DNA from 3 places in the Vibrio cidicii genome. Region 1 is predicted to be linked to each of the others. Evidence: riboswitches for the same ligand, from Rfam matches in the RefSeq annotation. Region 1 holds a riboswitch; each other region holds the start of a gene.

Region 1 (7,915 bases):
GGCGGCGCGCCATGTCGGTGTGACGCCCGATATTGCCTGTCAGGCCCTCGGCCAATTTATCAATACCAAGCGCCGTTTAGAGCTGAAAGGCGAAGTGAACGGGGTGGCTGTGTATGATGATTTCGCGCATCATCCCACCGCGATTGAACTGACTCTCGGTGGTTTACGTAATAAGGTGGGCGACAAACCGATCTTTGCGGTTTTGGAGCCGCGCTCTGCAACAATGAAACGTGGGGTGCATAAAGAGACGCTTGCTGCTGCGTTAGCCCATGCTGATGAGGTGTTTTTATTTCAACCGCCGGGTTTGGATTGGTCGGTCGAGGCCGTGGCGGCACAATGTCAACAGCCTGCGTTTACCAGTGACAATATGGATGAGTTTGTTGCGCAAATTGCCAGCCGTGCCAAATCTGGGGTGCAAATCTTGGTGATGAGTAACGGCGGTTTTGACGGCATTCATGGCAAGTTGCTGGCGGCACTGGACAAGGCGTCTGACTGACTCGGCCCATAACTATGCCAACTTAAATCGTGCCAACTGAAATCATGCCAATTGAAATGACGATGACTGAAAAACAAAAAACAATCACACTGGCGTTTACGGGCGCATCTGGTGCGCCGTATGGTTTACGCCTGCTTGAATGCCTGCTTGCGGCGGATTATCAGGTCTACCTGCTGATTTCTTCCGCCGCGCGCGTGGTGCTAGCTACTGAGCAGGGGCTGAAGTTGCCCGCCAATCCACAAGCTGCACAAAGCGCGCTGGTGAACTATCTGGGCTGCTCGGCCGAGAAGCTGGTGGTGTGCGGTAAGGACGATTGGTTCTCGCCCGTTGCTTCCGGCTCCGCCGCGCCAAAGCAGATGGTGGTGTGCCCTTGCTCTGCGGGCAGTGTTGCGGCGATAGCACACGGCATGTCGGACAATTTAATTGAGCGCGCCGCTGATGTGGTGCTAAAAGAGCGTGGTCAATTGATCCTCGTGGTGCGCGAAACGCCGTTTTCCACTTTGCATCTGGAAAACATGCACAAGTTATCGCAGCTTGGTGTGACCATCATGCCCGCAGCGCCGGGGTTTTACCATCAACCACAACGTATTGAAGATCTGGTCGACTTTATGGTCGCACGCATTCTTGACCATCTTGGGGTCGAGCAAGGCTTAGTGCCGCGCTGGGGGTACGATAACCGCTCGCGTGACGAGCACGTATAGCCAAAGCGAACGTTTCGCATTACAATCCGCCTCACTCATCGGGGAGCTCATCTGCGCATTTTTGTCGCAGAAGCTGAGATCAGGCCATCGCCTGGGACCCGTATACCTGAACCAGATAATGCTGGCGTAGGAATTGAGTCAGGAATTTAATTCGCAATGGAAGATTAAAACCGACTTCAAACCTGTGCCGCTCCACTCATGTCATGAACGCAAATGGAGAGCGAGCCGTGAAAACCACTCTTAACCTGATTGCCCTAGCGATGGTCACTTCTGCCCCCGCTTTGGCTGCCGATAACACCCTCACTGTTTACACTTACGACTCTTTTGCCGCCGATTGGGGCCCGGGCCCGACGATCGAAAAAGCGTTCGAAGCGAAATGTGGCTGTGACGTCAACTTTGTTGCGCTGGATGATGGCGTGTCGATCCTTAACCGTCTGCGTCTTGAAGGCAAGAACAGCAAAGCGGATGTGGTGCTCGGGCTGGACAACAACTTGATGGCTGAAGCCAAAGCAACGGGTTTGCTGGCAGAACATCAGGTTGATACCCGTGCAGTTACGCTGCCAAAGGGTTGGTCTGATACGACGTTTGTCCCTTACGATTACGGCTACTTTGCTTTTATCTACAACAAAGAGACGCTGGCTAACCCGCCGAAGAGCTTAAAAGAGTTGGTGGAGCAGCGCCGCGATCTCAAAGTGATCTATCAAGATCCGCGCACCTCAACTCCAGGGCAAGGTTTGCTGCTGTGGATCAAATCCGTTTACGGCGATAGCGCTGTCGAAGCTTGGCAGCAACTGGCGAAAAAGACCGTGACGGTTACTAAGGGCTGGTCGGAAGCTTACTCTATGTTCCTCAAGGGCGAGTCCGATATGGTGCTGTCGTATACCACTTCTCCGGCCTATCACCTGATTGCGGAAAAGGACGCGAAATACGCGGCGGCGGGCTTTTCTGAAGGGCACTACATGCAAGTGGAAGTGGCGGCAAAAGTGAAAAGCAGCCAAAAACAGCAACTGGCCGATGAGTTTATGCGTTTTATTCTAAGTGACGAATTCCAAGCGGCGATGCCAACGGGCAACTGGATGTATCCGGTCACCGACGTAAAACTGCCTGAGGGTTTTGACACCTTAACTGTGCCGGTGAAATCACTCAGCTTCACTCCTGAAGAGGTGGCCGAAATGCGCAAGCCTTGGATCCGCGAGTGGCAAAGCGCGCTGACGTTTTAAGGCTGTACGTTGAACTCTGTACCTAAAGCGGGCATTGGGGTCGCGGTGATGATCGCGACCTTTGTCATTGCTGCGCTGGCAGCGCTCCTTTCTACGGCGCCCTCGCTGGATGTGAGCGTCATCTGGCGCGATCCTTACTATCGTCATGTCACCCAGTTCAGTTTCTGGCAGGCTTTTTTGTCGATGTTGCTCAGCGTCAGTTTGGCGATCCCGGTGGCGCATGCGTTGGCCAAACGACGTTTTCCTGGCCGCGCTCTGCTGTTGAAGCTGTTTGCTTCAACGCTGGTGTTACCGGTGTTGGTCGGGGTGTTTGGTCTTTTGGCGATTTATGGCAACAGTGGTTGGCTGGTGAGTCTGTTGCAACAAGCGGGCTACTTGAGATCGTTCTCCATTTACGGCTTGAGTGGTATTTTGCTTGCCCACGTGTTTTTCAATCTGCCGTATGCCGCGCGTTTGTTGCTACAAGCGCTGGAATCGATCCCGGCAGAGCAGCATAAACTGGCGGCTCACCTCGGTATGTCACCTTGGGATAAATTTCGTTTTGTTGAGTGGCCAAGGCTGCGCCAACAGCTGCCGCACGTCGGCGGCTTGGTGTTTATGCTCTGTTTCACCAGTTTTGCCACTGTGATGGCGTTGGGCGGTGGGCCGAAATCCACCACCATTGAACTGGCTATCTATCAGGCGATTAAATTCGATTTCGATCTGCAAAGCGGGGCGATTCTGGCTATCTGGCAAATGTTGCTGTGTGGCGTTTTGGCACTGGCGCTACAAAAATTGGCGCGTCCTTTACCGGTTTCTACAGGCAGTGGCAGCGAATCACCCTTTTTAGTGCGCGACAGCGGCCTACTGCGTGTTTGGGATTACGCTTGGATTTTGGCCGCTGCGCTTTTGGTGTTACCGCCGCTGCTGATGGTGATGTTCTCTGGAGTGAATGGCAAAGTGGTTGATGTGCTGGTTGATGCTCGTTTTTGGTCGGCACTTGGCGCATCACTGCAAGTCGCACTGCTTTCTGCCACGCTTGCGGTGGCGGCTGGCATGGCGATTCTATCGTCCAGCCGCATCTGGCGCATTGGGCAACATCGCCACCGCGCAGATAGTTTGGAGATTGTGGGCACCATCATTTTAGTCACCCCGGGGCTGGTGATTAGCACGGGAGTCTTCTTGCTGCTGCGCAGCGTGACCGACGTTTTCAGTTTAGCGTTAGTGGTGGTGGTTTTGGTCAATAGCTTGATGGCGCTGCCGTACGCGATCAAAACCTTGGCTCAGCCTATGTTGCATATTGAGCAGCAGTACCAATATCTGTGTGCCAGTTTAGGCATACGCGGGCTAAACCGCTTACGGGTGATTGAGCTGCGCGCGCTGTCGAAACCACTTGCTTCAGCGTTTGCGCTCTGTTTTATGTTTGCGATTGGCGATCTTAGCGCGATTGCGCTGTTTGGTAGCCAAGATTTTCGCACGCTGCCTTTGTACCTTTTCCAACTGCTAGGCAGTTACCAGATGGAATCGGCCGCAGTGGTCTCGCTCACTTTACTGCTGCTCAGTGTCGGCTGTTTTGCCCTGACTGAACGTCTATTTACCACCCGCGTTAGTGAGGAATCATGTTAACTCTCAATCAGGTCAAGTATTACTACCACGATGCGTTGTTTCACTTTGATCTACAGGTCGCGCAAGGGGAGATCGTCGCGCTGATGGGCCCAAGTGGCGCGGGCAAATCGACGCTGTTGGCGCTGCTCGCCGGGTTTATTGAACCGCAATCGGGCGAGATGGCGGTCAGCGGGCTCTCTTTACGCAACAAGCCGCCTTATCAGCGTCCGTTTTCCATGTTGTTTCAAGAGCACAACCTCTTTTCTCATCTCACGGTGGAGCAAAATATTGCTTTGGGCTTACAGTCTGGGCTCAAATTGAGCTCTGCCGAGCGCAAGCAGGTACAGCAGGCCGCAGAGCAAGTGGGCATTGCGTCTTATCTGTCACGTTTGCCGCAACAATTGTCGGGAGGACAGCGTCAGCGAGTGGCGCTGGCAAGGTGCTTTGTGCAGCCCAATCCGATCTGGCTGCTGGATGAGCCTTTTTCGGCGCTCGATCCGGTTTTGCGTGAAGAGATGCTGGCACTGGTGAAACATCTCGCTAAGGAGCGCAATATCACTGTTTTGATGGTGACGCACCACGTGAGTGATGCTCGTGCGATTGCCAGCCATTTTGCCTACATTGCCAATGGTTACGTTGAGCAGTTTGGCACCATAGCGCAGTTAACCGCCACACATGCCAATCGCGCTTTAGCTGAGTTTGTCCAAGCGGGAAGTTAACGTTTGAAACGTGGATAAGAAAAAGGTTGGCACAAGGCCAACCTTTGTTTTTTTACAACGATGAAGCGATCGCTTCGTCGTTAAGTTGTTTAAGAACTTGGAAAATTTCACGAAACGCTTTGGGCGGTTTGTTGTTTTGCTTCTCTTTGACTGCGGTACGAGCAAGCTGACGCAAGCGCTGACGATCCGCAGCAGGGTAGAGCTCCATCACCTCGTCAATCACGCTATCCCCTTCGGCAATCACGCGATCACGCAGCGTTTCTAACTTATGCAGTACCGCCGTGTTTTGTGAGTGTTTGTTGCGCAGTTTATCCAACGCCGCTTGAATCGGTTCTGGATCTTCTTGACGCATCACTTTGCCGATGTATTGCAGTTGGCGACGACGAGCTTCGTTTTTAAAACGTTGCGCATCTTTGATCGCCTCGAGCAAATCTTCACTGATCGGAAATTTCGCCAATACGGAAGGTTTGAGTTCAACCAACTCTTCCCCCAGTTTTTGCAACTCATCCATATCGCGTTTCATCTCAGATTTGCTGACTATGATGATTTCTTCTTCTGGTTCCCATGGCGCTTTTTGGTTTTTACGAGCCATCTTTTCTGCCTATGTCACTTTCTCTCAATAAGATTAGCCCCATTTTAACAAGAATCGTGGGGAGAAAGCGAAATTCTTGTTATTCTTAGCCTATCGCTCATCAAAGATTATTGAGATATGGATGTAAAACAGCAAGTTGCTCAACAGAGAATTGAGCTTGAAGCCGCCGTAGCCAGAGCGCTCGAGCTCGCGGCGCAACAGTCCGACGCTGCGGAAGTCGCCATCACTAAGACGACAGGGCTCAGTGTTTCTACACGCATGTGTGAAGTCGAAAATGTCGAGTTCAACAGTGATGGCGCGCTTGGTATTACCGTCTACCGTGGTCAGCGCAAAGGCAGCGCTTCGACCTCGGATCTGAGTGAAAAAGCGATTCAGCAAACCGTATTGGCGGCGTTGGATATTGCGCTGTACACCTCGGAAGATCCCTGTTCCGGCCCGGCTCCAGCTGAGCTGATGGTCAAGGATATCCCAGATCTTGACCTCTTCCACCCAGACACGCCTGATCCAGATTACGCAGCGAAGATTGCCATTGCGGCCGAGCGTGAAGCGCTGAGTTATAGCGACAAAATTAAGCAGAGCGATGGCGCAAGCTATGACAGCCACTATGGTGTGCGTGTGTATGGCAATAGCCACGGCTTGCTAGCGAGCTATGCATCGAGCCGTCACAGCATCAGTTGCTGTGTGATTGGTGAGGGCAAAAATGGCGAGATGGAACGCGATTACAGCTACACCATGGCGCGTCATCGTGATGACATGTGGACGCCAGAGCAAGTCGGTCAAGAAGCCGCGGAGAAAACCATTCAACGCTTGGATGCGCGTAAGCTGAAAACGGGTAAGTTCCCAGTGATGTTTGCGCCGGATGTAGCCACGGGGTTGATGGGCCACTTAGTGATGGCGATAAGTGGCGGCAATCTCTATCGTAAATCTTCTTTCTTGCTCGACAAATTGGGTCATCAGGTGCTGCCTGAGTGGTTTAATATCAGCGAGCGTCCACACATTCTACGTGGTCTGGCTTCAAGCCCATTTGATAGCGAAGGCGTGTTCACTCAAGATAGAGAGATCATTACCGATGGCGTACTGGCCACTTACCTGCTGACCAGTTACGCAGCGCGCAAAATGAACATGGCGCCAACCGGCCATGCGGGCGGAATCCATAACTGGTTTGTCAAATCAACTGGGCAGACTTTTAGTCAGATGCTCAAAGAGCTCGGCACAGGCTTACTGGTTACAGAAGTGATGGGACAAGGTGTCAACGTGGTGACGGGTGATTACTCCCGGGGCGCCGCGGGTTTCTGGGTAGAAAATGGTGAAATCCAATACCCAGTGTCAGAGATCACCATCGCAGGTAATCTCAAAGAGATGTTTACGCGCATTGTCGCGGTCGGCAGTGATGTGGAAACGCGCTCGCAGATTCAAACTGGCTCGATTTTGTTGGAGTCGATGAAAATCGCGGGTGAATAGCCATCGGTTGTCGCACAATAAAAAGCGCTAAAAACAAACAAGGTTGCCGATGGGCAACCTTTTTAATGCGTTTGATTCGGCGGGTAAAAGTCAGATCAAAATGGTGGCCAGCCCAAGAAAAACCGATAATCCGATCACATCGGTAACGGTGGTCAGTGCCATACCGCCCGCCAGTGCCGGGTCGATATTCATCTTTTTCAACAGAATCGGGATAGAGACTCCGGCGATGCCTGCAACAATCAGGTTGGTCATCATCGCGGCAGAAATGATCCCGCCGAGCACCCAATTGCCTTTCCACGCGACCACGATGCCGCCGATAATCAGTGCCCACATCACCCCATTGAGAAAACCAATTGCGGCCTCTTTCATCAAGAGTTCACGGCGGTTGGAGTCACCGATGTGGCCCAGTGCTAAGCCACGAATCACCAGTGCAACGGTTTGGTTGCCGGCCACACCGCCCATTGAAGGCACTATGGTCATCAGGACCGCGATAGCCGCCATTTGATCCAGCGTGGCTTCAAACATGTTGGAAACGGAAGCGGCAGCAAGGGCGGCGAGCACGTTCGCGCCGAGCCAAACGCTGCGCTTTCGCGCCGATTTAACTACAGGTGCAAAGGTGTCTTCTTCATCATTCAGGCCCGCCATACTCATCATCGAGTGCTCGGCGTCTTCACGAATCACATCGACCACGTCATCGATGGTAATTCGCCCCACCAGATGGTAGTTCTCGTCAATCACCGGCGCAGAGATCCAGTTGCGTCGTTCAAACAGGCTTGCGACGTCGGAATCGCTGGTATCAACTGTAATGGCGTCATCGACATCTTCCATCACTTCGCTGACTTTCACGTCTGGCTGAGTAGTAATCAGCGCGGTGATAGAGAGCTCGCCTATCAGCTTACTCTCTTCATCGATCACATACAGAGCATCGGTGTTTTCTGGTAGTTCCCCTTTCATACGCAGGTAGCGCAGGACTACGTCAACGTCGACGTCACCACGAATGGTGATCACGTCGGTGTTCATCAATCCGCCTGCGGTATCTTCCGGATAGGAAAGTGCAGTTTCCACCCGCAAGCGGTCGGCTGCATCCATCTGTGCCAAAACTTCACGCGAAACGTTATCTGGCAAGCTACGCAGAACGTAAG
Region 2 (7,915 bases), 330 kb from region 1:
CTCACCACAGCGAGCGATGAAACACCGGTTTGCCAAACTTGGCTTGCATTGCCAAGATCAATACCACCGATAGCAACGGTAGGTATTCCCTTTTGCTCGCCATAAGGAATGGTATCTATCAGTTTCTGATAGAGCGCTAAACGAGTCAGGCCTTGTGGCTGAGACGGCATCTGTTTGGTGGTGGTCGGAAAAATATGACCGAGCGCGATATAGCTTGGCGCGAGTTGCACGATACGCAGTAATTCGTAATAACCATGTGTTGAAAGCCCAAGAGCAATCCCGACGCCTGCCAACTGGGTAAGATTGGATGCTTGCAAATCCTCTTGGCCTAAGTGCACACCAAAGGCGCCATGTTTGATAGCAAGCTGCCAATAGTCATTAATAAACACCTGTGCGTTATACTCACGTCCCAGCTCGATCGCACGAATGATCTGTGCTTCTAAATCGACTCGTTCTGGTTGTTTTATTCTCAGCTGTATTGTTTTGATCCCCAGTGGCAAAAGCTGTTCTATCCATTCAACACTGTCCACTACCGGATACAATCCAAGGCTATGTGGTTCCAGCTTGGGAAAAACCTTGTTAAAACTGGCCAACAGCCATTCAAGGCGAATATCAAAATCCTTGTGCTCTAGGACGGGTGTGGGAAAAGCGGAGTACTCAAATGCCCATGTTTCACGTGAAACATTCAACATCGCTCTTGCTAAAGTGAGGCTATCTTCTAGTGGAAAACTCAGTGCGGATAAGGTGATAAACCACGCTAAATGACGACACATAGCAGCTCGGGAAAGCAGTCTGCTATCTGTGTTTCTCAGCGCTTGACGTTGGTGATTGAGAGGATTCGTCCAAATATCGTACTTGTCGCCATTGGAGTCAGTGAGATGAATAAAGACTTTACGCGAATCCATCGTCAGAGATTCTATTGACGCTGACGACAAATAGCACAAACAGCAGTCATACTCTGTGGTTTGAATTGGGTCTTTATCCAACAGATCGGTGGCAACAGCGAAATGGTCTTGGTTAGAAATCAGTTGCAATGTCCGAGTTGGGCTAACACCCAACTCGATATGCTCAATGGCAAAGCCTTGCTGTTCTGCCAAAAGCAAACACTGCTGAATATCTCCGGTCACTTCGATGATATCGGATGGGATCAGCAGTTTCATGGTTACTCCTCCACACTGGCCATGGTAGCAGGGTGATAGAGCTCTGAACCAGAAGCTTTAAACTCTGCCGATTTTTGTCGCATTCCTTCCAGTGGATCGTCAATCAGCTTAATTTCAATTTCTTCGCCATCAGCCGTTTGTAAATCCTTGGCGTACTCACGAACTTCTTGAGAGATTTTCATCGAGCAGAATTTGGGTCCACACATAGAGCAGAAATGGGCAACCTTGCCCGATTCTTGTGGTAGCGTTTCATCGTGATAAGCCCGGGCGGTATCCGGATCGAGCGACAGATTGAATTGGTCTTGCCAGCGGAACTCAAAACGGGCTTTTGATAGCGCGTTGTCACGCACTTGAGCTCCCGGATGCCCTTTAGCTAAGTCGGCAGCATGCGCGGCCAGCTTGTAGGTAATTAGCCCCGTTTTCACATCGTCCTTATTGGGCAGCCCTAGGTGTTCCTTTGGTGTTACGTAGCAAAGCATGGCACAGCCATACCAGCCAATCATGGCCGCACCAATCCCAGAAGTAATGTGGTCATAACCAGGGGCAATATCCGTGGTTAACGGGCCAAGGGTGTAAAATGGCGCTTCATGACAATGCTTAAGCTGTTCGTCCATGTTCTCTTTTATCATGTGCATCGGAACATGCCCGGGGCCTTCGATAATCACCTGAACGTCGTATTCCCAAGCAATTTTAGTGAGTTCTCCCAGCGTTCTTAACTCAGCAAACTGCGCTTCATCGTTCGCATCCGCAACGGAGCCGGGACGAAGCCCATCACCCAAAGAAAGCGCCACATCATACTTCGCACAAATCTCGCAAATTTCCCGGAAATGGGTATACAAAAAACTCTCTTGATGGTGTGCCAGACACCATTTGGCAATGATGGATCCGCCACGAGAGACAATGCCGGTCACACGCTTCGCCGTCATCGGAATATAACGTAGCAGTAGGCCTGCATGGATAGTGAAGTAGTCAACGCCTTGCTCAGCCTGTTCAATCAGTGTATCGCGCATAACTTTCCAGTTAAGGTTTTCCGCAATACCATTTACCTTCTCTAAAGCTTGATACATAGGGACAGTACCAATTGGCACCGGGCTATTACGCAGGATCCACTCGCGAGTTTCGTGAATGTTACGCCCTGTAGAGAGATCCATGACGGTATCGCCACCCCAGCGCGTAGCCCAAACTAGCTTTTCCACTTCTTCTTCAATTGAAGATGTGACTGAAGAGTTGCCAATGTTAGCGTTCACTTTGACCAAGAAGTTACGACCAATGATCATTGGCTCAGATTCAGGGTGATTGATATTGGAAGGGATAATCGCACGTCCTTCTGCCACTTCTCGGCGGACAAATTCTGCGCTAATTTCTTTGGGTAGATTGGCACCAAAACTTTGCCCAGGATGCTGCTGAGTTAATACCTCATCACGATACTGTGCCCTGCCCATATTTTCACGCAGCGCAATGAATTCCATTTCGGGCGTGATAATGCCCTTACGTGCGTAATGCAATTGCGTAACACAATGGCCCGTTTTAGCGCGACGAATACGCGGTAAATTGCCGTAACGTAACTCGTCTAACGTCTCATCATCTAAACGCTGTTTGGTGTAGACCGAACTCACTTCATCGAGAACTTCAGTGTCAGCACGTTCAGCAATCCAGCCCTCTCTTAGCTTGGGCAAGCCGTTATAGAGGTCAATAGTGTGCTGTGGATCGGTATAAACGCCAGACGTATCGTAGACTCTAATCGGCTCATTGGGCGCCAAAATAGGAGCCTCTTTTGAACCACCGATGAGGCTATCCGCCAGAGATATTTCGCGCATTGGCACTCGAATATCAGGCCGAGAACCTTCGACATAAATTTTGTTGGAATTGGGGTACGCTTGTACTGAAAGAGTATCAATGAACTGTTTGGCTTCCAGTCTCGCTTGCTTGCGATTCGACATAGCATTTTTCCTTTCTTGTTATGCAAGATAAAAAGGTGACGGATGAAAATGCTTGGCGGAAAAATGCGACAAGAGGGATCGAACTTACACAAATTGCAGATGGCTCTGCGCGCAAAATTCGAACTTTGATAAGACACTAGTAGAATTTAGCTACTAAAATCTTCTCTTGTTCCCTTCGCAGGTATTAACCTGATCAGGTTCAACGGATCCCGAATAAACGGTCTCAGCCTTATGGCACTCCGACAAGTGAAGCGATTATAAGCAATCGACTTGGTTAAACCAAGCTGACCTGTAAAAAATTTGTTGGAAAATTAGATTTGAACATCACTGCTTTAAGAGCTGAAATCCAAACCATGCAGCGCCAATACTTAGCGTCACATTGAGCAGAATATTCAGCCCCATCTTAAGAAAAGCACCTTGCTGCATCAGTAGCACATTGTCCATGGAGAAGGTTGAAAAGGTCGTCAGGGCACCAAGAAAGCCTAAACCAATAACTTGCCGCCAAGGTTCAGTAGCGAGTAGTTCGCTTTCGAATGCCGCGATCAAAAGCCCCATGACAAATGATCCGACAACGTTTACGGTCAAGGTTCCATAAGGAAAACCGCGCCCAAATAATAAAACACAGAGCTCAGACACTAGATAGCGAGAGCAGGCACCAAAAGCCCCTCCTAAAGCGATAAACCCCAATATAGCTAGCTGCCCCATAATGACCTCACAATCTTAAAACGACGATATTGTAACCACCACAGTAAAAATAGCGAGTTTAAAACTTCCGTTTCCAGCGATATCTATGTTTGATGCGATGTAAAAAGAAAAGGTTACAGGTGTCACTTTGCGCTATCTAATACCAATCTAAGAAAAACATGGTCTACTTGAAGCCATTCAACGATAAAACTCATTCGCTATGGACAGTCTCAATAATATCGACTTTAAAAAGCTCGCAAGCCAGCAGAAATCTATTCAGATGAAAATGAGACTGCTGGCCCTCGCTCATTTCAAAGATGGACACTCTCGCACCCAAATCGCCAAGTTTCTTATGGTAAGCCGAACCAGTGTTAATAAGTGGGTTCACACTTTTCTTGAAGAAGGGTTAGAAGGGCTGAAGGAAAAGCCAAGAACGGGACGACTACCCTTCTTAACTTCTGAGCAAAGAGCGCAATTGAGCCAATACATAAAAAATAAAGCCAATGATACACAAGGCGGACGACTGACTGGAGCCGATATCCACGCTTATATCGTGAAAGAATTTGGCCAGCACTACCACCCGGATTCTATCGATTACCAGCTCGACCACATGGGCTTCTCTTCGCTCCAGGCATCCTAGACAATCCCAGCAAATCCAAGACGATTTTAAGAAAATTCAAAATTGAAACGATCCTGAACATCCCAGGACATATCGCTTTAGAGCATGTTGATGTCTGGTTTCAAGATGAAGCCAAATTTGGGCAACAAAACACAACAACACGGTTATGGGCAGAGAAAGGAACACGTCCCAGAGCCGTGAAGCAACAACAATTTGAATATGCGTATCTGTTTGGTTCTGTCTGTCCCGCTAGAGGTATTGACGAGGCAATGGTCGTTCCTTGGGTTAACAAGAACATTATGGTTGAGCATCTGAAGCAGATCTCCGCGGTGACCGAAAAAGGTCGTCACGCAGTGGTCATTATGATTGGCGCGGGTTGGCATACCAATGACATTGCTGAGCCATTTGATAATGTCAGTATCATCAAGCTCCCACCTTATTCACCAGAGCTCAACCCGATAGAACAAGTGTGGAGTGGGTTAAGACAACACTATCTCGCCAATCCATCTTTTGCGGATTACGAAGACATTGTCTCCAAAGTATGTAGGGCTTGGAATAGTTTTTTGGAATGTTCGGCCAGAGTCAGACAGATGTGCTCGAGAAGATGGATAGACCTGAAAGTTAATTTTCCAGATTGGTATGACATGAGCAAGATGCATTCCCTTGAAAGAAAAATTCATCACGCTGAAAACGACAAAACCCAGTCCGAAGACTGGGTTTCTGAATAAGTGGCGGAGCGGACGGGACTCGAACCCGCGACCCCCGGCGTGACAGGCCGGTATTCTAACCAACTGAACTACCGCTCCACACGGTGTCTATTTTAAGTCTTACCTTGTCAGCGCTTCAAATAAACGGATGTTCAAAGCCTGGCGATGTTCTACTCTCACATGGGGAAGCCCCACACTACCATCGACGCTGTTTCGTTTCACTTCTGAGTTCGGGATGGAATCAGGTGGGTCCAAAACGCTATGGTCGCCAAGCAAATTCTTTCTCTCTATTTCTAGAGAATAATTCGGAAAGCTGTTTCAGTTCTTTTTAACACATTCAAATTTGTTCTTGCTTTGAGTCCACCAAAACCCTTTGGGTGTTGTATGGTTAAGCCTCACGGGCAATTAGTACAGGTTAGCTCAACGCCTCACAGCGCTTACACACCCTGCCTATCAACGTTCTAGTCTCGAACAACCCTTTAGGATACTTAAAGTATCAGGGAAGACTCATCTCAGGGCTCGCTTCCCGCTTAGATGCTTTCAGCGGTTATCGATTCCGAACTTAGCTACCGGGCAATGCGTCTGGCGACACAACCCGAACACCAGAGGTTCGTCCACTCCGGTCCTCTCGTACTAGGAGCAGCCCCCTTCAATCTTCCAACGCCCACGGCAGATAGGGACCGAACTGTCTCACGACGTTCTAAACCCAGCTCGCGTACCACTTTAAATGGCGAACAGCCATACCCTTGGGACCGACTTCAGCCCCAGGATGTGATGAGCCGACATCGAGGTGCCAAACACCGCCGTCGATATGAACTCTTGGGCGGTATCAGCCTGTTATCCCCGGAGTACCTTTTATCCGTTGAGCGATGGCCCTTCCATTCAGAACCACCGGATCACTATGACCTGCTTTCGCACCTGCTCGAACCGTCATTCTCGCAGTTAAGCGGGCTTATGCCATTGCACTAACCTCACGATGTCCAACCGTGATTAGCCCACCTTCGTGCTCCTCCGTTACTCTTTGGGAGGAGACCGCCCCAGTCAAACTACCCACCAGGCACTGTCCGCGACCCCGATGAGGGGCCAACGTTAGAACATCAAACATACAAGGGTGGTATTTCAAGGACGGCTCCAACGCAACTGGCGTCACGTCTTCAAAGCCTCCCACCTATCCTACACATGTAGGTTCAATGTTCAGTGCCAAGCTGTAGTAAAGGTTCACGGGGTCTTTCCGTCTAGCCGCGGGTACACTGCATCTTCACAGCGATTTCAATTTCACTGAGTCTCGGGTGGAGACAGCGTGGCCATCATTACGCCATTCGTGCAGGTCGGAACTTACCCGACAAGGAATTTCGCTACCTTAGGACCGTTATAGTTACGGCCGCCGTTTACCGGGGCTTCGATCAAGAGCTTCGCTTGCGCTAACCCCATCAATTAACCTTCCGGCACCGGGCAGGCGTCACACCGTATACGTCATCTTGCGATTTTGCACAGTGCTGTGTTTTTAATAAACAGTTGCAGCCACCTGGTATCTGCGACTCTCGTCAGCTCCATCCGCGAGGGACTTCACCATCAAGAGCGTACCTTCTCCCGAAGTTACGGTACCATTTTGCCTAGTTCCTTCACCCGAGTTCTCTCAAGCGCCTTGGTATTCTCTACCCGACCACCTGTGTCGGTTTGGGGTACGATTCCATCAAATCTGAAGCTTAGAGGCTTTTCCTGGAAGCATGGCATCAATGACTTCACTACCGTAGTAGCTCGACGTCGTGTCTCAGCCTATAGAGTATCCGGATTTACCTAAACACTCAGCCTACGCACTTGAACCTGGACAACCGTCGCCAGGCCCACCTAGCCTTCTCCGTCCCCCCATCGCAATTTGATCGAGTACGGGAATATTAACCCGTTTCCCATCGACTACGCCTTTCGGCCTCGCCTTAGGGGTCGACTCACCCTGCCCCGATTAACGTTGGACAGGAACCCTTGGTCTTCCGGCGGGGAGGTTTTTCACCCCCCTTGTCGTTACTCATGTCAGCATTCGCACTTCTGATACCTCCAGCATGCTTTACAACACACCTTCAACGGCTTACAGAACGCTCCCCTACCCAATGTTCAAAGAACATTGCCGCAGCTTCGGTTTACAACTTAGCCCCGTTACATCTTCCGCGCAGGCCGACTCGACTAGTGAGCTATTACGCTTTCTTTAAATGATGGCTGCTTCTAAGCCAACATCCTAGCTGTCTAAGCCTTCCCACATCGTTTCCCACTTAGCTGTAATTTGGGACCTTAGCTGGCGGTCTGGGTTGTTTCCCTCTCCACGACGGACGTTAGCACCCGCCGTGTGTCTCCCGGATAGTACTTACTGGTATTCGGAGTTTGCAAAGGGTTGGTAAGTCGGGATGACCCCCTAGCCTTAACAGTGCTCTACCCCCAGTAGTATTCGTCCGAGGCGCTACCTAAATAGCTTTCGGGGAGAACCAGCTATCTCCGAGTTTGATTGGCCTTTCACCCCTAGCCACAAGTCATCCGCTAATTTTTCAACATTAGTCGGTTCGGTCCTCCAGTTGATGTTACTCAACCTTCAACCTGCCCATGGCTAGATCACTCGGTTTCGGGTCTAATGCTAGCAACTATACGCCCAGTTAAGACTCGGTTTCCCTACGGCTCCCCTAGATGGTTAACCTTGCTACTAACATTAAGTCGCTGACCCATTATACAAAAGGTACGCAGTCACACCACGAAGGTGCTCCTACTGCTTGTACGTACACGGTTTCAGGTTCTATTTCACTCCCCTCACAGGGGTTCTTT
Region 3 (7,915 bases), on a different replicon from region 1:
GTCGCTGACCCATTATACAAAAGGTACGCAGTCACACCACGAAGGTGCTCCTACTGCTTGTACGTACACGGTTTCAGGTTCTATTTCACTCCCCTCACAGGGGTTCTTTTCGCCTTTCCCTCACGGTACTGGTTCACTATCGGTCAGTCAGGAGTATTTAGCCTTGGAGGATGGTCCCCCCATATTCAGACAGGATAACACGTGTCCCGCCCTACTCGATTTCACTGAACATGCGCCTATAACTACGGGACTATCACCCGGTATCGTTGGCCTTTCCAGACCATTCGTCTAACGCATATAAAGCTTAAGGGCTAATCCAATTTCGCTCGCCGCTACTTTCGGAATCTCGGTTGATTTCTTTTCCTCGGGGTACTTAGATGTTTCAGTTCTCCCGGTTCGCTTCGCTGCACTATGTATTCATGCAGCGATACTGGCTTATGCCAGTGGGTTTCCCCATTCGGAAATCGGTGACTCAAGTGGCTCTTACTGCCTCATCACCGCTTATCGCAAGTTAGTACGTCCTTCATCGCCTCTGACTGCCAAGGCATCCACCGTGTACGCTTAGTCACTTAACCATACAACCCGAAAGGGTCTTTACGTTAAACAACCAAGGTTGCTATCTCATTATTTGAATGAGCGAGATAGCTTTGATTTGCCGGACTCAATTTTGAATCGTCACTTAAAAGTGACATTCCCAAGAACACTTGAATGTGTTTTGTTGGTGTTTGTCATAAAGACAAACATTGAGAACTTTACAAGCAATCTATCCATAAAGATAAATTACTTTGTCAGCTTTCCAAATTGTTAAAGAGCAAGATTTAACTTTCTATTGAAAGAAAGAAACCATTTTTAAAAACTCTCAAGAGAGAATGTTTAAAGATGGTGGAGCTATGCGGGATCGAACCGCAGACCTCCTGCGTGCAAGGCAGGCGCTCTCCCAGCTGAGCTATAGCCCCATCAGTAGTGGTGGGTCTGAGTGGACTCGAACCACCGACCTTACGCTTATCAGGCGTACGCTCTAACCACCTGAGCTACAGACCCACTAAATGCTCTAATCTAAACCATATCAATCTGTGTGAACACTCATCGCAATAATCATCGTATAAGGAGGTGATCCAGCGCCAGGTTCCCCTAGCGCTACCTTGTTACGACTTCACCCCAGTCATGAACCACAAAGTGGTGAGCGTCCTCCCGAAGGTTAAACTACCCACTTCTTTTGCAGCCCACTCCCATGGTGTGACGGGCGGTGTGTACAAGGCCCGGGAACGTATTCACCGTGGCATTCTGATCCACGATTACTAGCGATTCCGACTTCATGGAGTCGAGTTGCAGACTCCAATCCGGACTACGACGCACTTTTTGGGATTCGCTCACTTTCGCAAGTTGGCCGCCCTCTGTATGCGCCATTGTAGCACGTGTGTAGCCCTACTCGTAAGGGCCATGATGACTTGACGTCGTCCCCACCTTCCTCCGGTTTATCACCGGCAGTCTCCCTGGAGTTCCCACCATTACGTGCTGGCAAACAAGGATAAGGGTTGCGCTCGTTGCGGGACTTAACCCAACATTTCACAACACGAGCTGACGACAGCCATGCAGCACCTGTCTCAGAGCTCCCGAAGGCACTCCAGCGTCTCCGCTAGATTCTCTGGATGTCAAGAGTAGGTAAGGTTCTTCGCGTTGCATCGAATTAAACCACATGCTCCACCGCTTGTGCGGGCCCCCGTCAATTCATTTGAGTTTTAATCTTGCGACCGTACTCCCCAGGCGGTCTACTTAACGCGTTAGCTCCGAAAGCCACGGCTCAAGGCCACAACCTCCAAGTAGACATCGTTTACGGCGTGGACTACCAGGGTATCTAATCCTGTTTGCTCCCCACGCTTTCGCATCTGAGTGTCAGTATCTGTCCAGGGGGCCGCCTTCGCCACCGGTATTCCTTCAGATCTCTACGCATTTCACCGCTACACCTGAAATTCTACCCCCCTCTACAGTACTCTAGTTTGCCAGTTTCAAATGCAATTCCCAGGTTGAGCCCGGGGCTTTCACATCTGACTTAACAAACCACCTGCATGCGCTTTACGCCCAGTAATTCCGATTAACGCTTGCACCCTCCGTATTACCGCGGCTGCTGGCACGGAGTTAGCCGGTGCTTCTTCTGTAGGTAACGTCAAATGATAGCGCTATTAACACTACCACCTTCCTCCCTACTGAAAGTGCTTTACAACCCGAAGGCCTTCTTCACACACGCGGCATGGCTGCATCAGGCTTGCGCCCATTGTGCAATATTCCCCACTGCTGCCTCCCGTAGGAGTCTGGACCGTGTCTCAGTTCCAGTGTGGCTGATCATCCTCTCAGACCAGCTAGGGATCGTCGCCTTGGTGAGCCCTTACCTCACCAACTAGCTAATCCCACCTGGGCATATCCTGACGCGAGAGGCCCGAAGGTCCCCCTCTTTGGCCCGTAGGCATCATGCGGTATTAGCCATCGTTTCCAATGGTTATCCCCCACATCAGGGCAATTTCCCAGGCATTACTCACCCGTCCGCCGCTCGCCACCCGAGAAACAAGTTTCTCTGTGCTGCCGCTCGACTTGCATGTGTTAGGCCTGCCGCCAGCGTTCAATCTGAGCCATGATCAAACTCTTCAATTAAAAGTTTTTTGAAGCTTGCGCTTCGGCTCAATGAATACTGAATAAATTGACTGTGCTCGATACCGAAGTATCAAATTGGTCACTCAGTTCATTGATAAATCTTTTGCGATTATCATCAACGAGTGCCCACACAGATTGATAGGTTTATATTGTTAAAGAGCTTGCTTTTCGAGAAGCTTTTCTCTCAAAGCGGAGGTGCATTCTAGCGAGTTAATTTGAAGAGTCAAACACTTTTTCAAATTTCTTTTCGGAAAACTTTTTCACCTCGCTGATACCGCTGAAGCCTTGTGGCGTCTGCCGTGTCAGTGGATGCGCATTATAGGCAGAGAAATTTTCTTGGCAACCCATTTTTTGCAAAAATCTGCAAAAACCGGTTTAGATGGACAAATTTCACCCAAGCGCTCATTTTACACACGCAGTTGTTAATAATAAGTAGCTATGCTGTAGATTAAAACTGGTTTAACCACATTTCGTCTATCTCCCCTTCCTTGATCGCCGCACTCTGTTTTCGTTCCCAATCCTCTATTTTCTCTAGCTCACGCAATACGCTGTCCAAAGTCAGCGTATTGTTGTCTAACTCAAAAATCTGTTTTTGGCTTTGATAATAGAATTTTAAAATCGTATATGCTTGCAGATCTTCTTGCTCTGCTGCCGACTTTATCTGCTTTAGCTTACGAAAAATGCGATTGTGCAATTGTTTCATTTGCCAAACGTAAACGACCTCTCTGAAGAAAGGATGCCCTTTGACTTGATTGAGTAACGAAACCGACGTCAACAGTCCAAGAAGGACACCGACCAAGTTCCAGTGGAAATTGCCCGTTGACTCTTGTTCGACGACGATCTGGTTACCAAACAATGAAATAAGCAAGCTACCGAATGCCAGTGACGAGAGTGTGAAAAGCACCACAAAGCCAACAATGACAATATTGGCTTTTCTGCGGTAAAGCGGTTTGTTGATAGATTCAATTTTCATCTTTCATTCTAATAAGGCCGTGAGATTAACCCTATGCTGCTTGATTGCATCGGCTAACTCAATAAAGGTTTTGTAATCAAATTCGCACTTTATTCATTTCTTCTTTATAGAGGCTTTTTGTTTTGGCTCGCGCCTCAGTCGAACTTGGGTATATACTCCGCCCATTCATTTTAATGCTCATTCGAGGTTTTCCTTATGCGCTCTTTTGTTTTACGCGCCCGTGCCGCCCCAACTAACAGTAAAGCCTTATTGGAAGGCGTTGGTCAGGAAGCGCACACTGAAATTTTGGCACACACTTTAATGAACACCATGTTTGTCGCCCAATCACATCGCGAAGATGTCACAGTGCATTTAGTGCTAGAAAGTACCCAAGATTATTCTCGAACCATCACGATTCAGTCAAACGATGTCACGAATATCAACGGTTTTAATGAAGCGACTTTAATGAATGTGGTTGCTCGCTCATTAGATGCTGCTCAAGGAATGGCCAAGGAAGAATGCCGTAATGTGGAACCTGGCGTAACGGTGCGAACCATTAGCTTTGAGCGTCTTATCCAAGAGCTTGCGGAAAATCATCAGCTTTATATGTTGGACAAAAAGGGCGAATTTGTTCGCGACATTGCTTTTTCGCCAAATCCCTGCTTTTTGCTCACCGATCACATTCCGATGCCGAAAAAGACTTTCAACAGCTTAAAACGCTTAGGCACACAAAAGATTAGTCTTGGCCCTAAAATGCTGTTTGCTTCCCAGTGTGTCACCTTGATCCAGAATGAGTTAGATCTACGCGATTCATTGTGAGTAACTTGCAGCATGCCTTTTTGCTGCTATGATGTCGCAAATATAGTCGGGGAGCCTTTAGGCTGAGATCGCAAAGCGAGACCCGTTGAACCTGATGCAGTTAATACTGACGTAGGGAACTATATGTGTATTCACCCGCTTGTTGGGTTAAAGACAAATGTTTCCCGCTATCGCACGGCGGCAGATTGTTGAATGCGCAGTTCCTGTACGTCTTGTCATAGGAAGCAAGATGCTACTCTCACAAGACTCTCAATCCCACATCCCGATTGTTCTCACTATCGCTGGCTCAGACAGTGGTGGCGGTGCAGGCATTCAAGCCGATATTAAGACCATCTCCGCCACTGGCGGTTACGCCTGCTCTGTAATTACCGCGATTACCTCGCAAAATACTCAAGGGGTATCCGCCGTTCTGCCCATCCCACTTGAGCATATTGCCTCTCAGTTGGACGCGGTGTTCAGCGATTTAAATGTCCGAGCAGTAAAAATCGGTATGTTGGCAGATGCCGATATCATCAGCCTTGTTGCCAGCAAAATCCGCCAATATCGTCCACCGTTTGTTGTGTTGGATCCTGTAATGGTGTCCACCAGTGGCCATCTGCTCCTTGTGCCGGACGCCATCAACACGCTCAAAGAAAGCTTACTCCCTCTGGCTAGTATCATTACGCCGAACCTTCCCGAATATGCCGCTTTAACCCAACAGCCTCAACCTGAGAACGAAAGCGGTCTAATGCAGACAATCCACGAGTTACGTCTTCTACGCGCTAAAGCCGTATTGCTTAAAGGTGGCCATTTGGATCAGGAACAATACAGTAGCGATCTACTGGTTGAAGGTGATAAAGCTGAGCTGATCCGTTCGTCGCGTCATCCGACACGCAACACGCACGGTACGGGTTGTACCCTCTCTTCCGCGATTGCCTCTTATTTAGCGCAAGGTTACCGGATGCACAAAGCGGTTTTTCTCGCCAAACAGTACATTTCTCAGGCCATTAGTCATGCCGATGAGTTATCCGTCGGTCAAGGAAGAGGGCCCGTGAACCATTTCTTTGCCGGACATATGCACGTGCGCTAACATAAATTTTCACCAAACTGTTAGCTGTCTGCAGAGTGACCAAGCAAATTAACTTTGCCCTGATATTTCTGCAGCTTGCCTTGGCATACAATGCCGCTTTTTATTAACGGCGGAAACTGTTCGTGAACCGTGCACTCAATTTCAAACTGGCTGGGCTTATCACCCTTTTTTGCTACGCTCTTTGCCTTGGCGTTATCACTTGGTTTTGCTATCCAGCCTCTCTCTTTTCTCCAGTCACCCCGTTTGAAGGGCGCCTATTGACACTTTTAACTTACTCCGCGGGCAGTCAGGGCTTTTTCATCACGCTGATCATTCTGTGCATTTGGGCACTCTCAATTCGTAAATTTAGGCAAGGCGTACTACAGAAATTTTTGCAGCTTGGGCTTTTACTCATCATCGGTTTTGCAAGTAAAAGCGGCTTAAAACTGGCAACGGAGAGCCCTCGCCCTTATAGCGAGTTGCTGGCCGCTGAGCAGATCATTGACTCTCCAGCAGATTTTTATCGTCTCGATGCTGCGGAAAAAGCGCAGGCCATTTCAGCCGTATCACAAAATGTTAGCCCATGGCGAAGCCAACATTGGCAAGGCGAAAAGGACTATTCTTTTCCTTCCGGACATACCCTCTTCGCGGCGATTTGCGTGGCTTTTTTTGGGGCGGCCTTTTTATCGGCAAAGCGATACGGCGCGTTAGTGTTGCTACTGGTATGGGCGAGCAGTATTGCCTATAGCCGCTTGTGGTTGGGGATGCATCGACCAGTAGACCTGTTCGGCTCTTGGGCTTTTGTAGCAATCGTATTTACCCTGCTGCCCAAAGAGTTACCTATTGTCAGCCAGTGGATACCACGGTTAGCGAAGTAATGAAGCGCGAAGGCAAAATTGTAACGCCTTCTATTGCTGAAGGCGTTCTGTTCTCAAATATCGTCGTGGGCGGATGAGAAAATGAATGGTGTTCAAAATAAAGTTAAAAAGAAGGTCGTTTGGCAAAAGTAGGACAACCAAACGACCAAAAGCCATTTAAGCTAAGCTGGTTTATACAACCAAAGCATAGAAAGTGTTGTCTGTGAGGACCAACTCACTTAGACGGCGCCATTATAACGTGAGTCATGGGAAAAGAAAGAAATAAAACGTGCCATCCGTTATTTATTGATGAATTTGTGACTACAAATTCGCACTTTTTTATTTTCTGCGGTATTAGGATATGAGCTTCTGTTCAATCAACAAATTGAGCAGGAAATATTGACCACGGCATAGCCAATTGCCATGTACACCACTCTTTCAACCTCTTCTGCGTCACCTTGAATTAAGCGTGTGAGTCGGGTTCGGCCTTTCTCGGTACAAATGATCTCTCCAACGTTTTGGATAAGATTGCGAAACATTCTGTCTTCTCTCACAGCCTTCACCCAAGAGCGATAAAAATCCTCTGGAGAAGAGAACTCCAACGACTGAATCACCAGCTCAACAGCCTTTGGTTTCAGCTCTTCCAGCAGATCTTCTTTTCTTTTGAAGTGACCATTCACCCCGGAGCGGCTGATACCCGTTTTCTCTGCGATATGGGTAAAGGTCAGGTTTTCATAACCTTCCAGCAGGAGGATTTTAAATGAAGTATCGATAATGTTTTGTCGTGTTTGCTGTGCCACCGCACGACTCACTCTTGGCATAACGTCCTCCTACTACTCGGCTGTCTCGCCCAACTAAATATACAAACAACTGCTTACGAAAAATCCGCTATTATTTTTATCAACAATACCTATCACGCACAATAAACATGCGAAATGTATCATTATACGAGCCTAAGTTTTGGAGAAAATATCATAATTTGAACATTCAGCGGTAACAAATTTAAAAGATTCCGTCCTTTATTTTGACAAACGAACAACCAAAATTGCACAAGAGAATAAACAACCTCCCCTGTGCAAAATCCATTTATCCTTAGGCAAACTACAAATCGCGCATCAGGATTTCATATTCCTCTTCCGCCTCTTTGATTAGGCTACGTAACTCCTGAGCATCTTGGTTATTGAGCAAGAGTTGCCAAGGTGACGCTTGATGACAGCAGACAACACTGACACCCTGTGGATTTACCTTGAAAGAGAGATTGTCGAAACTGCTGCTGTGGTGTTGGTACAACTCCAAAACTTCGATTTCGACGATTCCTGTGGGGTTTACTTCAACACAGGCATGTATATTGGGCTTTCCTGAAACGGTGTAATGACGTTGAACGGTAAGCATGATGTCCTCCTGAACCTGCCCATTAACAGACCAAGTTCAGTGTAGGACAGGAAAGTAAGACGCGAGGTTAAACCGATGTGAAGATTGATCTCTGTTAAAGGAAGACGCAATGGTCGCGCGCGCAGTGTTAAGCCTGCATGTTTTGTGCAAGCAGGCTTAGCGCTTTATGTACCGCAATGCCTGCTATATTGCCCAAGAGAT

The links. A riboswitch is a leader RNA that binds a small molecule or an ion and turns the genes downstream of it on or off. The one in region 1 is predicted to bind thiamine pyrophosphate.
Region 2: another riboswitch for thiamine pyrophosphate. It lies ahead of thiC (phosphomethylpyrimidine synthase ThiC); the one in region 1 lies ahead of thiB (thiamine ABC transporter substrate binding subunit).
Region 3: another riboswitch for thiamine pyrophosphate. It lies ahead of thiD (bifunctional hydroxymethylpyrimidine kinase/phosphomethylpyrimidine kinase); the one in region 1 lies ahead of thiB (thiamine ABC transporter substrate binding subunit).

The regions. Positions count from the first base shown of each region.
Region 1 covers NZ_CP035921.1:2,067,461-2,075,375, forward strand. The annotation lists gene mpl (UDP-N-acetylmuramate:L-alanyl-gamma-D-glutamyl-meso-diaminopimelate ligase) at 1-496, shown strand, start outside; gene EWA64_RS10575 (flavin prenyltransferase UbiX) at 559-1,197, shown strand; TPP riboswitch at 1,227-1,347, shown strand; gene thiB (thiamine ABC transporter substrate binding subunit) at 1,425-2,417, shown strand; gene thiP (thiamine/thiamine pyrophosphate ABC transporter permease ThiP) at 2,427-4,022, shown strand; gene thiQ (thiamine ABC transporter ATP-binding protein) at 4,016-4,720, shown strand; gene yjgA (ribosome biogenesis factor YjgA) at 4,773-5,312, opposite strand; gene pmbA (metalloprotease PmbA) at 5,430-6,773, shown strand; gene mgtE (magnesium transporter) at 6,864-7,915, opposite strand, start outside.
Region 2 covers NZ_CP035921.1:1,735,339-1,743,253, reverse strand. The annotation lists gene EWA64_RS08940 (thiamine phosphate synthase) at 1-1,160, opposite strand, end outside; gene thiC (phosphomethylpyrimidine synthase ThiC) at 1,163-3,100, opposite strand; TPP riboswitch at 3,254-3,352, opposite strand; gene crcB (fluoride efflux transporter CrcB) at 3,425-3,805, opposite strand; partial or broken gene EWA64_RS08925 (IS630 family transposase) at 4,005-5,020, shown strand; tRNA gene EWA64_RS08920 (tRNA-Asp) at 5,133-5,209, opposite strand; rRNA gene rrf (5S ribosomal RNA) at 5,268-5,383, opposite strand; rRNA gene EWA64_RS08910 (23S ribosomal RNA) at 5,495-7,915, opposite strand, start outside.
Region 3 covers NZ_CP035922.1:459,814-467,728, reverse strand. The annotation lists rRNA gene EWA64_RS17630 (23S ribosomal RNA) at 1-575, opposite strand, end outside; tRNA gene EWA64_RS17625 (tRNA-Ala) at 881-956, opposite strand; tRNA gene EWA64_RS17620 (tRNA-Ile) at 965-1,041, opposite strand; rRNA gene EWA64_RS17615 (16S ribosomal RNA) at 1,104-2,646, opposite strand; gene EWA64_RS17610 (DUF3087 family protein) at 3,095-3,619, opposite strand; gene trmY (tRNA (pseudouridine(54)-N(1))-methyltransferase TrmY) at 3,815-4,417, shown strand; TPP riboswitch at 4,455-4,552, shown strand; gene thiD (bifunctional hydroxymethylpyrimidine kinase/phosphomethylpyrimidine kinase) at 4,647-5,486, shown strand; gene EWA64_RS17595 (phosphatase PAP2 family protein) at 5,609-6,343, shown strand; gene EWA64_RS17590 (TetR/AcrR family transcriptional regulator) at 6,700-7,143, opposite strand; gene EWA64_RS17585 (hypothetical protein) at 7,424-7,714, opposite strand.